Regions from separate parts of the Shewanella sp. MR-4 genome, predicted to be linked through region 1. Evidence: predicted binding sites of a transcription regulator. Region 1 holds the regulator's gene; the other holds the start of a gene.
The links. Region 1 encodes sigma-54, which starts transcription at its own class of promoters, with help from an activator protein. Its sites were predicted from a motif close to GTTGGCACGNNNNTNGNNT; they were not measured.
Positions count from the first base shown of each region.

Region 2: the regulator sigma-54 is predicted to act here: its motif matches at 4,697-4,715, upstream of glnA (glutamate--ammonia ligase).

Region 1 is NC_008321.1:780,694-786,298, reverse strand. Features, by position in the region: gene SHEWMR4_RS03540 (KpsF/GutQ family sugar-phosphate isomerase) at 1-616, shown strand, start outside; gene kdsC (3-deoxy-manno-octulosonate-8-phosphatase KdsC) at 616-1,167, shown strand; gene lptC (LPS export ABC transporter periplasmic protein LptC) at 1,164-1,724, shown strand; gene lptA (lipopolysaccharide transport periplasmic protein LptA) at 1,711-2,262, shown strand; gene lptB (LPS export ABC transporter ATP-binding protein) at 2,259-2,990, shown strand; gene SHEWMR4_RS03515 (RNA polymerase factor sigma-54) at 3,097-4,572, shown strand; gene hpf (ribosome hibernation promoting factor) at 4,601-4,888, shown strand; gene ptsN (PTS IIA-like nitrogen regulatory protein PtsN) at 4,891-5,334, shown strand; gene rapZ (RNase adapter RapZ) at 5,331-5,605, shown strand, end outside.
Region 2 is NC_008321.1:328,457-334,061, reverse strand. Features, by position in the region: gene SHEWMR4_RS01645 (SDR family NAD(P)-dependent oxidoreductase) at 1-469, opposite strand, end outside; gene SHEWMR4_RS01640 (AraC family transcriptional regulator) at 607-1,614, shown strand; gene typA (translational GTPase TypA) at 1,989-3,800, opposite strand; gene glnA (glutamate--ammonia ligase) at 4,800-5,605, shown strand, end outside.

The DNA.
Region 1 (5,605 bases):
AGTGATTGCCATGACAGGCAAGCCAGAATCCACCATGGCGCGTCTATCTAAAATTCATTTATGTATTGAAGTACCAGAGGAAGCCTGCCCGCTTGGGCTTGCGCCAACCTCAAGTACCACAGCAACCTTAGTCATGGGCGATGCCATCGCCATTGCCCTCCTGCAAGCCAAAGGTTTTACCCGAGAAGATTTCGCCATGTCCCATCCGGGCGGCGCCTTAGGTCGTAAGCTGCTGCTTAAGGTCAGCAACGTGATGCACAGCGGTGATGACTTACCTCTGGTTAAACACGATATCTGCATCACCGATGCCCTGTATGAGATCTCCAAGAAAGGCCTTGGCATGACCGCAGTTATCGATGAGCAAAACAAACTCGTGGGTATCTTTACCGACGGTGACCTGCGCCGCGTTATCGATGCCCAAGTCAACCTACGCACCACGCCGATTGCCGATGTGATGACGCGAAACTGTGTCACAATTACTGAAAACGTTTTAGCGGCACAGGCGCTGCAAGTGATGGATTCCAAAAATATCAACGGCCTGATAGTGATAGATAAAGACAATCATCCTGTCGGTGCGCTCAATATGCTCGATATGGTTAAAGCGGGAGTGATTTAATGCCACAGCAAGGTTTTTATGGCCCCATCAGCGACGATGTTTGGCAAAGGGCACAAAAAATTAAACTGCTGATCTGCGATGTGGACGGAGTGTTTTCCGACGGCCGCATTTATTTGAGCAACTCGGGGGAAGAACTCAAAGCCTTCCACACCCGCGATGGTTATGGCGTGCGCTCATTATTGACCAGTGGTTTTAATCTGGCGGTTATCACTGGCCGCCAGTCTAAAATTGTCGAAAACCGCATGACGGCACTGGGTGTAACCCATATTTATCAGGGCGTAGATAATAAATTCGTCCCCTATGAAGAGCTGCTGTCGCTCTACAATGTCACCCCAGAAGAAGTCGCCTATATCGGTGATGATATTGTCGACTTGCCGGTGATGAATGTGGTCGGCCTTGCCGCCTGTGTTGCCGATGGTCATCCCTATGTCCGCCAACATGCCCATTTTGTGACTCACTTAAATGGTGGCCACGGTGCACTCAGGGAACTCACGGATCTGCTCTTACTGAGCCAAAATAAGTTCACTTCCGCCCATGGGATGAGCATATGAGTCGTGTGACCCTCGCCATTATCGCCTTTTTTGGCACTGCACTGGTGCTATATTGGCAAGTGCAGCAAAAACGCGGTGGCGATACGGATGACAGCTTGAATGTCAGTGACAGACCCGATTACATTATCGAAGATCTGCGCAGCATTGAATTTAATGAGCAAGGGCAAGTTAACAGTCGCGTCACGGCAAAGCACATGGAACACTATGAGCTGAAAAACCAAACCGACTTTACTGCTCCCGTCTATCTTGTCTATCCCGACCAAGGTAAAGCAAAATGGCAGATCCGAGCCGACCAAGGTCGACTCAACAAAGATACCGGCAAGGTTGTATTAGAAAATAATGTTATTATCGATGCCATCAGCCCTGGTGAACCCATACAGACATTGTCCACCAGTTTTTTAGAACTCGATCTCAACACTATGATAATGACCTCTGACCGCATCATTTACGTCACAGGGAAAGATTTTAATATTCAAGGGCAAGGCCTTTATGCCGACCTTAACGCGCAGGAAGTGAAATTGACCAGTCAGGTAGTAGGAACCTATGAAGCAAAATAACATATTACTTGCCGGCCTAATGCTGATGACAAGCATGAGCGCCTTCACCAAGGTCGGTGACTTACAGCAAGAAGTTAAAATTAAGGCCGTCAGCCAAACTGCGGACATTAAAAACAATCAGATCATTTTCTTCGGCCCCGTAGAAGTCACCCAAGGTTCGATTAAAATCCATGCGGATCAACTACGTGCGTTTTCTGCCGAAGGGGACAACAGCAAGATTTTAGTGGCAACGGGTAATCCTGCGACCTACAGCCAGATCCTCGACGATGGGCGTCCAGCTTCTGCCAGCGCCAAAGAAATTCGCTATGAAATGGCGACTCGCACCTTGACCTTAACCGGCTCAGCCACCCTAGACCAAGCGGGTAGCCAAGTGACGGGGAATCTCATCCGCTACAATATTATTCAGCAAAAACTGATCGCTGAGAGCACGGGTAGCGGTGATGATCGCGTGATTACCATTATTCAGCCTGACAACTATCAGGAAGAACTCAAGAATCAGCCCACGGACAAACCTGTGAAAAAACAGGACTCTCAATGACCCAAATCACCTTAAAAGCACAGAATCTCGCTAAGAGTTATAAGAGTCGTCAGGTTGTGAAAGATGTCAGCCTGACGGTCAAAACGGGTCAAGTCGTCGGCCTACTCGGCCCAAACGGTGCGGGTAAAACCACGACCTTTTACATGGTCGTGGGTTTAGTGAAAAGCGATAAAGGCCATATCTTTATCGACGATGATGATTTAACCGCCGATCCCATGCATCTGCGCGCCCGCAAAGGCATTGGTTACCTGCCACAGGAAGCCAGTATCTTTCGCAAGCTGACCGTGCACGACAATATCATGGCGGTGCTGCAAACCCGTAAAGAGCTCAATCGCGATCAACGCGAAGAAGAGCTGGAACACCTGTTAGAAGAGTTCCATATCACCCATATTCGCGACAGCCAAGGCATGTCGTTATCGGGCGGTGAACGTCGCCGCGTCGAAATTGCCCGCGCCTTAGCGGCCAATCCAAAGTTTATTCTGCTCGATGAACCCTTCGCAGGTGTCGACCCGATTTCGGTTATCGACATCAAGAAAATCATCGAACAACTCAAGAGCCGAGGCCTTGGGGTACTGATCACAGACCACAATGTGCGCGAGACCTTAGACGTCTGTGAACATGCCTACATTGTCAGTCACGGTAATCTGATAGCCGAAGGAACTCCCGCAGAGATCTTAGACAATCAGCAAGTTAGGGCTGTGTACTTAGGTGAACAATTCAGGCTATAGTTACTTAAACAGAGCCAATTAGCCTTGAATTTTGGCTTAATAAGCGCCATCAATATGATAACAAGCGGCCTAAATTCACAATAATAACGTAGGGATCAGCGGTAACATGAAAGCGTCACTCCAGCTCAAACTGGGTCAACAGTTAACCATGACGCCACAACTTCAACAGGCCATTCGTCTGTTGCAATTGTCGTCATTGGAACTGCAGCAAGAGATCCAGCAAGCCTTAGACTCTAATCCTCTTCTCGAGCTGGAAGAGGAGCAATTTGACGCGCCTACCGAACGTAAGCAAGATATCGCCGATACCGACTTTAGCGAAACGACGGCTCAGCCACAGGAACAAGACAATTCCACCGTGGATATTGCCGAGTCGTTGACCAAAGAATCCCTGCCCGAAGAACTGCCCATGGACACCACTTGGGATGAAGTCTTTACCGCATCGCCAAACTCAGGTTCTGGTGCTAGCCGTGAAGATGATATGCCCTTTCAAGGGGAAACCAGTGAAGGCCTGTACGAACATTTAGAATGGCAGAAAAACCTTACGCCCTTCTCTGAAACCGATTTAGCCATCGCCACCGCAATTATTGATGCCATCGACGATCAGGGATATCTCACTCAAAGTACTGAAGATATCCTCGAGGCCATGGGCAATCCAGAGATAGAACTGGATGAAGTCGAAGCCGTGCTCAAGCGTATTCAACACTTCGACCCCGTTGGTGTCGCGGCAAAGGATTTAAGCGAATGTCTGCTTATCCAACTCTCCCATTTTTCGCCGGACACCCCACACCTCGAAAACGCCCGCATGCTGATCAAAGATCATTTAGATCTGATCGCTGCCCGCGACTTTAGATTATTAATGCGTAAGACCAAACTCAAAGAGGACGACTTAAGGGACAGCATAGCGCTGATCCAAACCTTAAACCCTCGCCCCGGTTTACTCATCACCCCTGTCGATGAAGAATATGTGATCCCCGATGTATCGGTATCGAAGAAAAACGGCCGTTGGGTGGTCGAATTAAACCCTGACTGCATGCCAAAAATCAATGTTAATCAGCAATATGCAGCCATGGCGCGCAGCACCAAAAGTCAGGCCGATAGCCAATTTATTCGCGGCCATCTGCAAGAGGCTAAATGGTTTATCAAAAGTCTTGAAAGCCGCAACGAAACACTGCTCAAGGTGGCAAACTGCATAGTGCAATATCAACAGGGTTTCTTCGAATACGGTGAAGAAGCCATGAAACCTATGGTCCTGAACGATATCGCCGAGGCGGTCGAGATGCATGAATCCACCATTTCACGGGTGACGACGCAAAAGTACATGCATACCCCAAAGGGACTTTTTGAACTAAAATATTTCTTCTCAAGCCACGTCGGGACTGATGATGGCGGTGAGTGCTCATCCACGGCAATCAGAGCCTTCATTAAGAAACTGGTTGCAGCGGAAAACCAGAAAAAACCATTAAGCGACAGCAAGATGGCGCAACTTCTGGCAGAACAGGGAATTAACGTTGCGCGCAGAACCATTGCGAAGTACCGAGAAGCGATGCTTATTCCCCCTTCCAATCAGCGTAAAAGTTTATAGCCTACAGTGGAAATCGGAGGACGTTTATATGCAAATAAACCTGAGTGGACACCATATCGAGATTACCGAATCGTTACGGGCATATGTTGAGGAAAAGTTTTCAAAACTTGAACGTCATTTCGAACAGATCAATAATGTGCACGTTGTGCTCAATGTTGAGAAAATGCAACAAATTGCCGAAGCGAGAATCAACCTCACCGGTGGTGAAGTCTTCGCGACTTCAGAGCATGCAGATATGTATGCTGCCATAGACGTCCTGATTGACAAGCTTGATCGTCAGGTTATTAAACACAAAGAGAAGTTAACAAAACACTAGCAATGGAACTTCGTACCATACTGCGGCCGGAGTGCACAACCTGCGCCACTCCGGGCAGTAAGAAAAAGGTACTGGAACTCATCAGCGACTTAGCCGCTGCCCAGTACCCCACCCTCTCATCTCAAGAGATCTTCGAAAGCCTAGTGGCGCGCGAAAAGATGGGGAGCACAGGTATAGGTAACGGCATCGCCATCCCACATGGTCGATTAACCGATATAACACAACCCATAGCCATATTGGTGAAATGTGAGGAGCCGATAGCCTTTGATGCTATCGATAAACAACCTGTCGACATTTTATTTGCTCTGCTGGTGCCTGCTGACCAATGTCAACAGCACTTAAGCACTTTGTCCTGCATGGCTGAAAAGCTTAGCGACAAACAAATATTGAAGCAATTGCGCAAGACGCATGATGAAACGGAACTCTATCAGGTAATCACTGGATGAAACTGGTCATAGTGTCAGGGCGCTCAGGCTCAGGCAAATCGGTCGCACTTAGAGTGCTTGAAGATCTCGGCTATTATTGTGTCGATAATCTCCCCTTGCCGTTGATTGGCAGCTTACTCGAACAGCTCAAGGGCAGTAACGATCTCGTCGCCATCAGCGTCGACGTGCGTAATCTGCCGGAGCAAGACAAGGTACTCGTCAAACAGCTCACAAGCCTGCCCGAGGGCACTGAACTCACCAGCTTCTTCTTAAATTCCAGCGATAAAGTACT
Region 2 (5,605 bases), 450 kb from region 1:
TACTGACGTTGTAGGTGAAGGTCATTTCTGAGGCGATTTGCGCATAAACAGAAGAGGTATTGAGGATCACACCCCGAGTGCCTTGGGCTTGGAATTGGCGCCCACCAGCGAGGATGCCGTGATATACACCTCTTTGGTTAACATTGGTGACAGGTTCAAAATCATTAATAGGATCATGCTGTAACAGCGGTTTAGCCAAACCAATACCCGCGTTATTGATCAGAATATCGAGCTGGCCAAACTGCTTGGCCGCATGCTTGACCATAGCCTCAACTTGGCTGTAATCGGTGACATCTACGCTAAAGATTGACAGCTTGTCGGCAGGAAAATCATCAAATACTTTCAGCGCATCGGCAGACAGATCGGCGGCAACGACGCTAGCCCCTTCGTCGAGCAGTTTACGAATGATGGCCTGCCCTATGCCCCCGGCAGCCCCAGTCACCACGGCAGTTTTATTCAATAAACGCATAGCTGTCCTCTTTTGTATTTATCAATTTAATTATTAAGGCAATGTTAATTTAGATGATAAATTGCGCATCATCTTGACTTTATACGAGCCAAATTTGATATTTTACGAGTCTTATAACAAAGTGAGCTAAGCGTCCCATGTACCTAGTCCGAAGCGGAGCCGTCGCTCAATTTGAGCAATTAGTCCTAGAATTGGGGGAAAACCCCATCGAAATGATCCAGCAAGCGGGCCTGCGTCAGGCACAGTTTCGCGATCCCAACACCTATATCGCCTATCCACGCTTAGCCGAGTTATTAGAAATTGCCGCCCAACGCTGTCAGCAACCCTTATTTGGCTTAATGTTGGCTCAACGGCAAACCTTGCTCGTACTCGGGGATCTGCCCATGTTAGTCTCGCGTGCGGCCACAGTGGCCGATGCGCTTGCTAGGGTAAATGACTATTTGTATCTGCATGCCTCTGGTGTCTCACTGCAACTGCAACCGCAGGGAGACATAGTGCGTCTCGTGCTATCGATCAATGTCCATAGCCCTAGGGGCATTGATCAACTGATGCAAATGAGTGTGGCACAGCTGGCGATGTTTGTTTCGAGCCTGCTCAATATCAATATCAGCACTCTTCCCTTGCATTTCTGTCAAAACAAACCAAGCGATATCGGCTCCCAACGTTTCGCTCATCTGGCGCGTTTTCGCGAACCCTTTGATGGTGTGGTGCTCAAAACATCGCAATTAATGGGCCGTAACTATCACGATGAAGAAGCGCTAAACCGACATCTCCAATCGCATCTGCATTTTTTACAGAGCCACTACCCAGACAACCTTGCCGATCAAGCTCGGGACTTAATCCACAGGCTGCTCCCCACGGGTGAATGCTGTATAGAACGGGTATCGACGGCGCTGGGTATGCACGAAAGAACGCTACAGACACGGTTAAAAGAGACGGGGCAAAGCTATCGACAATTGCTGCAGGATGTCAGGCAAAATATCGCCCAACAGCAACTCAGTTATGGCACACAAACCATCACCGAACTCGCATTGCAGCTCGGTTATGCCGAAGTCGCCGTGTTTAGTCGCCACTTTAAAACCTGGACAGGATTTTCCCCTAAGCAATGGCAACAGCAGTATCGTAAGGGAAAAATTGAAGATTGAAGCGCGTAGCGTAGACTGTTAAGTTACTTAAATCACAGCCAAATGGTTAGGAAAACCTATGCACAAACGAAAGGATTGTTGGTTCTGGTTCGGACTTATTCTTGGCCCCATGTTGATCGTGCTAGCGTTATTTAATTTGAGTTATTTACTCGCTGGCGCTGCCTATTCTTCAACCATATCCATAGCGAATCATTATCGAGAGTTTATTTTACTGATCTCGAGCGCCATCTGCGGCATTGCCATTTTGCGCCACGCGCTAAAAAGGTCATCAGAATCACTGAATTCAAATACATAAGTAAACAAAAGCCCCGCCAAGTTACCTTAGCGGGGCTTTTTATTCACTGTGTGGCTGTCATGGACGGCCACAACCACCATTAACCACGGCTAGCGCGTTTACGGTCATTTTCAGTTAAATGTTTCTTACGAACACGGATGCTCTTAGGCGTTACTTCTACTAATTCGTCATCATCGATAAACTCAAGTGCTTGCTCAAGAGTTAAGGTGATTGGCGTAGTCAGTACTTGAGCTTCGTCAGTACCAGAAGCACGCATGTTGGTCAGCTGCTTACCTTTCAGACAGTTAACTGTCAGGTCGTTTGAACGTGAGTGGATACCCACAACTTGACCTTCGTAAACTTCGGCAGCGTGGCCGATAAACAGACGACCGCGATCCTGCAGACCGAACAGTGCGAATGTCAGCGCCTTACCGGTCGCGTTAGAGATCAGTACGCCGTTAGCGCGTTGACCGATATCGCCACCTTTGTGTGGACCGTAGTGATCGAATGAGTGGTAAATCAGACCAGTACCAGAAGTTGCAGTTAAGAACTCAGTTTGGAAACCGATTAAGCCACGGCTTGGGATGATAAAGTCAACGCGAACGCGACCTTTACCGTCAAGCTGCATGTCTTTCATTTCGGCTTTACGGATACCCAGTTTCTCAATCACTGTACCTTGATGTTCTTCTTCAACGTCAACAGTCAGAGTTTCATATGGCTCACACAGTTCGCCATCGATGGTTTTTAAGATAACTTCTGGGCGAGAAACCGCTAATTCGTAACCTTCACGACGCATGTTTTCGATCAGGATAGATAAGTGTAATTCACCACGGCCAGATACCGCGAAACGGTCTGGGCTGTCGGTTTCTTCAACACGCAGTGCCACGTTGTGCACTAATTCCTGTTGCAGACGCTCAAGAATGTTACGTGAAGTCACGTACTTACCTTCTTTACCTGCGAAAGGTGAAGTGTTGACTTGGAAAGTCATGGTCAGCGTTGGCTCATCAACTGACAGTGCAGGCAGTGCTTCAACGCTACCGGCAGCACACACAGTATCAGAGATTTTCAGCTCGCCTAAACCGGTAATAGCAACGATGTCGCCAGCGTTAGCTACGTCAACTTCGGTACGATCTAAGCCCATGTAACCTAATACTTGGCCCATTTTGCCGTTACGCACTTTACCGTCGGCGCCGATCACGCTCACCTGTTGGTTTGCTTTGATACTACCACGCTTGATGCGACCCACGCCGATAACACCCACATAAGAGTTGTAATCGAGCTGAGAAATTTGCATCTGGAATGGACCTTCAGCGTCAGCTGCAGGTGGAGAAACTTTTTCAACGATAGTTTGGAACAGTGGCGTCATATCTGCGCTCACTTCATCCGGATCTAAAGTTGCAAAACCGTTTAATGCCGAGGCATAAACGATTGGGAAATCTAATTGCTCATCGGTCGCGCCTAAGTTGTCGAACAGGTCGAATACTTGGTCGATAACCCAATCAGGGCGAGCACCAGGACGGTCAATCTTGTTGATCACAACGATTGGCTTTAAACCTTGAGCGAACGCTTTCTTGGTTACGAAGCGAGTCTGTGGCATTGGACCGTCAACGGCGTCAACCAGCAGTAATACTGAGTCCACCATAGACAACACGCGCTCAACCTCACCACCGAAGTCGGCGTGGCCTGGGGTGTCTACGATGTTAATGCGGTAGTCATTCCACTTGATGGCAGTATTCTTTGCCAGAATCGTGATCCCACGCTCCTTTTCAAGATCGTTGGAGTCCATCACCCGCTCAGTAGCTTCTCCCCGGGTTGCAAGGGTTCCTGATTGCGACAGCAGCTTGTCAACCAGGGTCGTTTTGCCATGGTCAACGTGCGCAATAATGGCGATGTTACGTAAATTCTCTAGCACGGATAAACCTCTTACCATCAAACAAAAATAGGGATATTTCAATATTCGTTATAGCAATCTACGTTGAGTCGCCATAAAAAAGCGTGACATTCTACTCCAGAGCGGCCATATCGCACAGGATTATTTTTGAACACTTATAAAACAATTTTTTGAGACCTATGCTAAGGACTCGCTTATGGCTATAAGGCAAATAACCCAAACGCACCGTTAAAGCGCAGGCAATTTGCCACTTTATCTCGACATCAGTGCGACTAAGCAGCTGAAATCACTATTTACCACCGGAATGGCGTAGCAGACTATGCGCTTAAGAGCGCCATAAGTATAGCGAATAACTCAAGTTAAGCCGCCAGACTTTTTCGCCCAAGCATATTTAGAGAGTCAAATCACCAAAACAGGCCTTTCCGTAGTGACTCAAGTAGATGCCTTTAGGCTCAGTTTCAACAAACTCTATTCCCGCTTGCGAACAACGACTGCAATAGATTGATAACTAAACATTATCCAAGAATCCACTCTATTCACTCTCCACGAAAAACAGCTTAGATTGCCACAGTTTTGTGACATTATTGCGAGCGATTGAAATAGTGAACCAAGGCGATTATCAAGCCGCACTAATGTGCTAGATTCATTGTGCTTTGTTTGGTTTCGAATGCTGTCAAAAGCCAGAATTGAGATATCAATCCGGCTTGTCCATGAGCTTAATGGGCCGACGAGTTCGGGATAAATGGGCGTAGCAAGGTTGCTCTCGGATACCGTGCACTAAAATGGTGTTGTAACGGTGCGCACCAAAATGGATTAATGCACCAAAATGCCACACGCAAAAGCACCAATATGGTGCAACTCAAGATTGTTTGTTGTGCAATAAAATATATAGCCTTTAAGTATCAACACTTTAAATTGTTGGCATAGATATCGCTATATAGCTTGTAAGTTTGGCTCAAGCGCGACTTGAGTTAAAAGATTATAGAAGGGACATCCCTTTACCCTACCGGAGACTTGAGAATGTCAGTTGAATCAGTTTTAAAGCAACTTGAAGAATTAGAAGTTAAGTTTGTTGATTTACGTTTTACCGACACCAAAGGTAAAGAGCAGCACGTATCTATCCCTGCTCATCAGGTAGACGCTGACTTCTTCGAAGACGGCAAAATGTTTGACGGTTCGTCAATCGCTGGCTGGAAAGGCATTAACGAATCAGACATGGTGCTGATGCCAGACCCAACCACGTTTGTATTAGACCCATTCACCGAAGAAACCACTGCCCTGATCCGCTGTGACATTCTCGAGCCAGGCACTATGACTGGTTATGACCGCGACCCACGTTCTATCGCGAAAAAAGCGGAAGAATACTTACGCTCTACCGGTATCGCTGACACTGTATTAGTTGGACCAGAACCAGAATTCTTCCTGTTCGACGACGTACGTTTCGGTACTGACATGTCTGGTTGTTTCGTGAAAATCGACGCTAAAGAAGCGGCATGGAACTCTGGCACTAGCTACGAAGGTGGTAACACTGGTCACCGTCCATTCGTGAAAGGCGGTTACTTCCCAGTAGCTCCAGTTGACTCATCACAAGACTTACGTAGCGCTATGTGTTTAGTGCTCGAAGAAATGGGTCAAGTCGTTGAAGCTCACCACCACGAAGTAGCGACTGCGGGTCAAAACGAAATCGCAACTCGCTTCAACACTCTGACTAAGAAAGCGGACGAAATCCAAATTCTGAAGTACGTAGTACACAACATGGCTCACGCCTACGGTAAGACTGCGACTTTCATGCCTAAGCCAATCGTTGGCGACAACGGTAGCGGTAT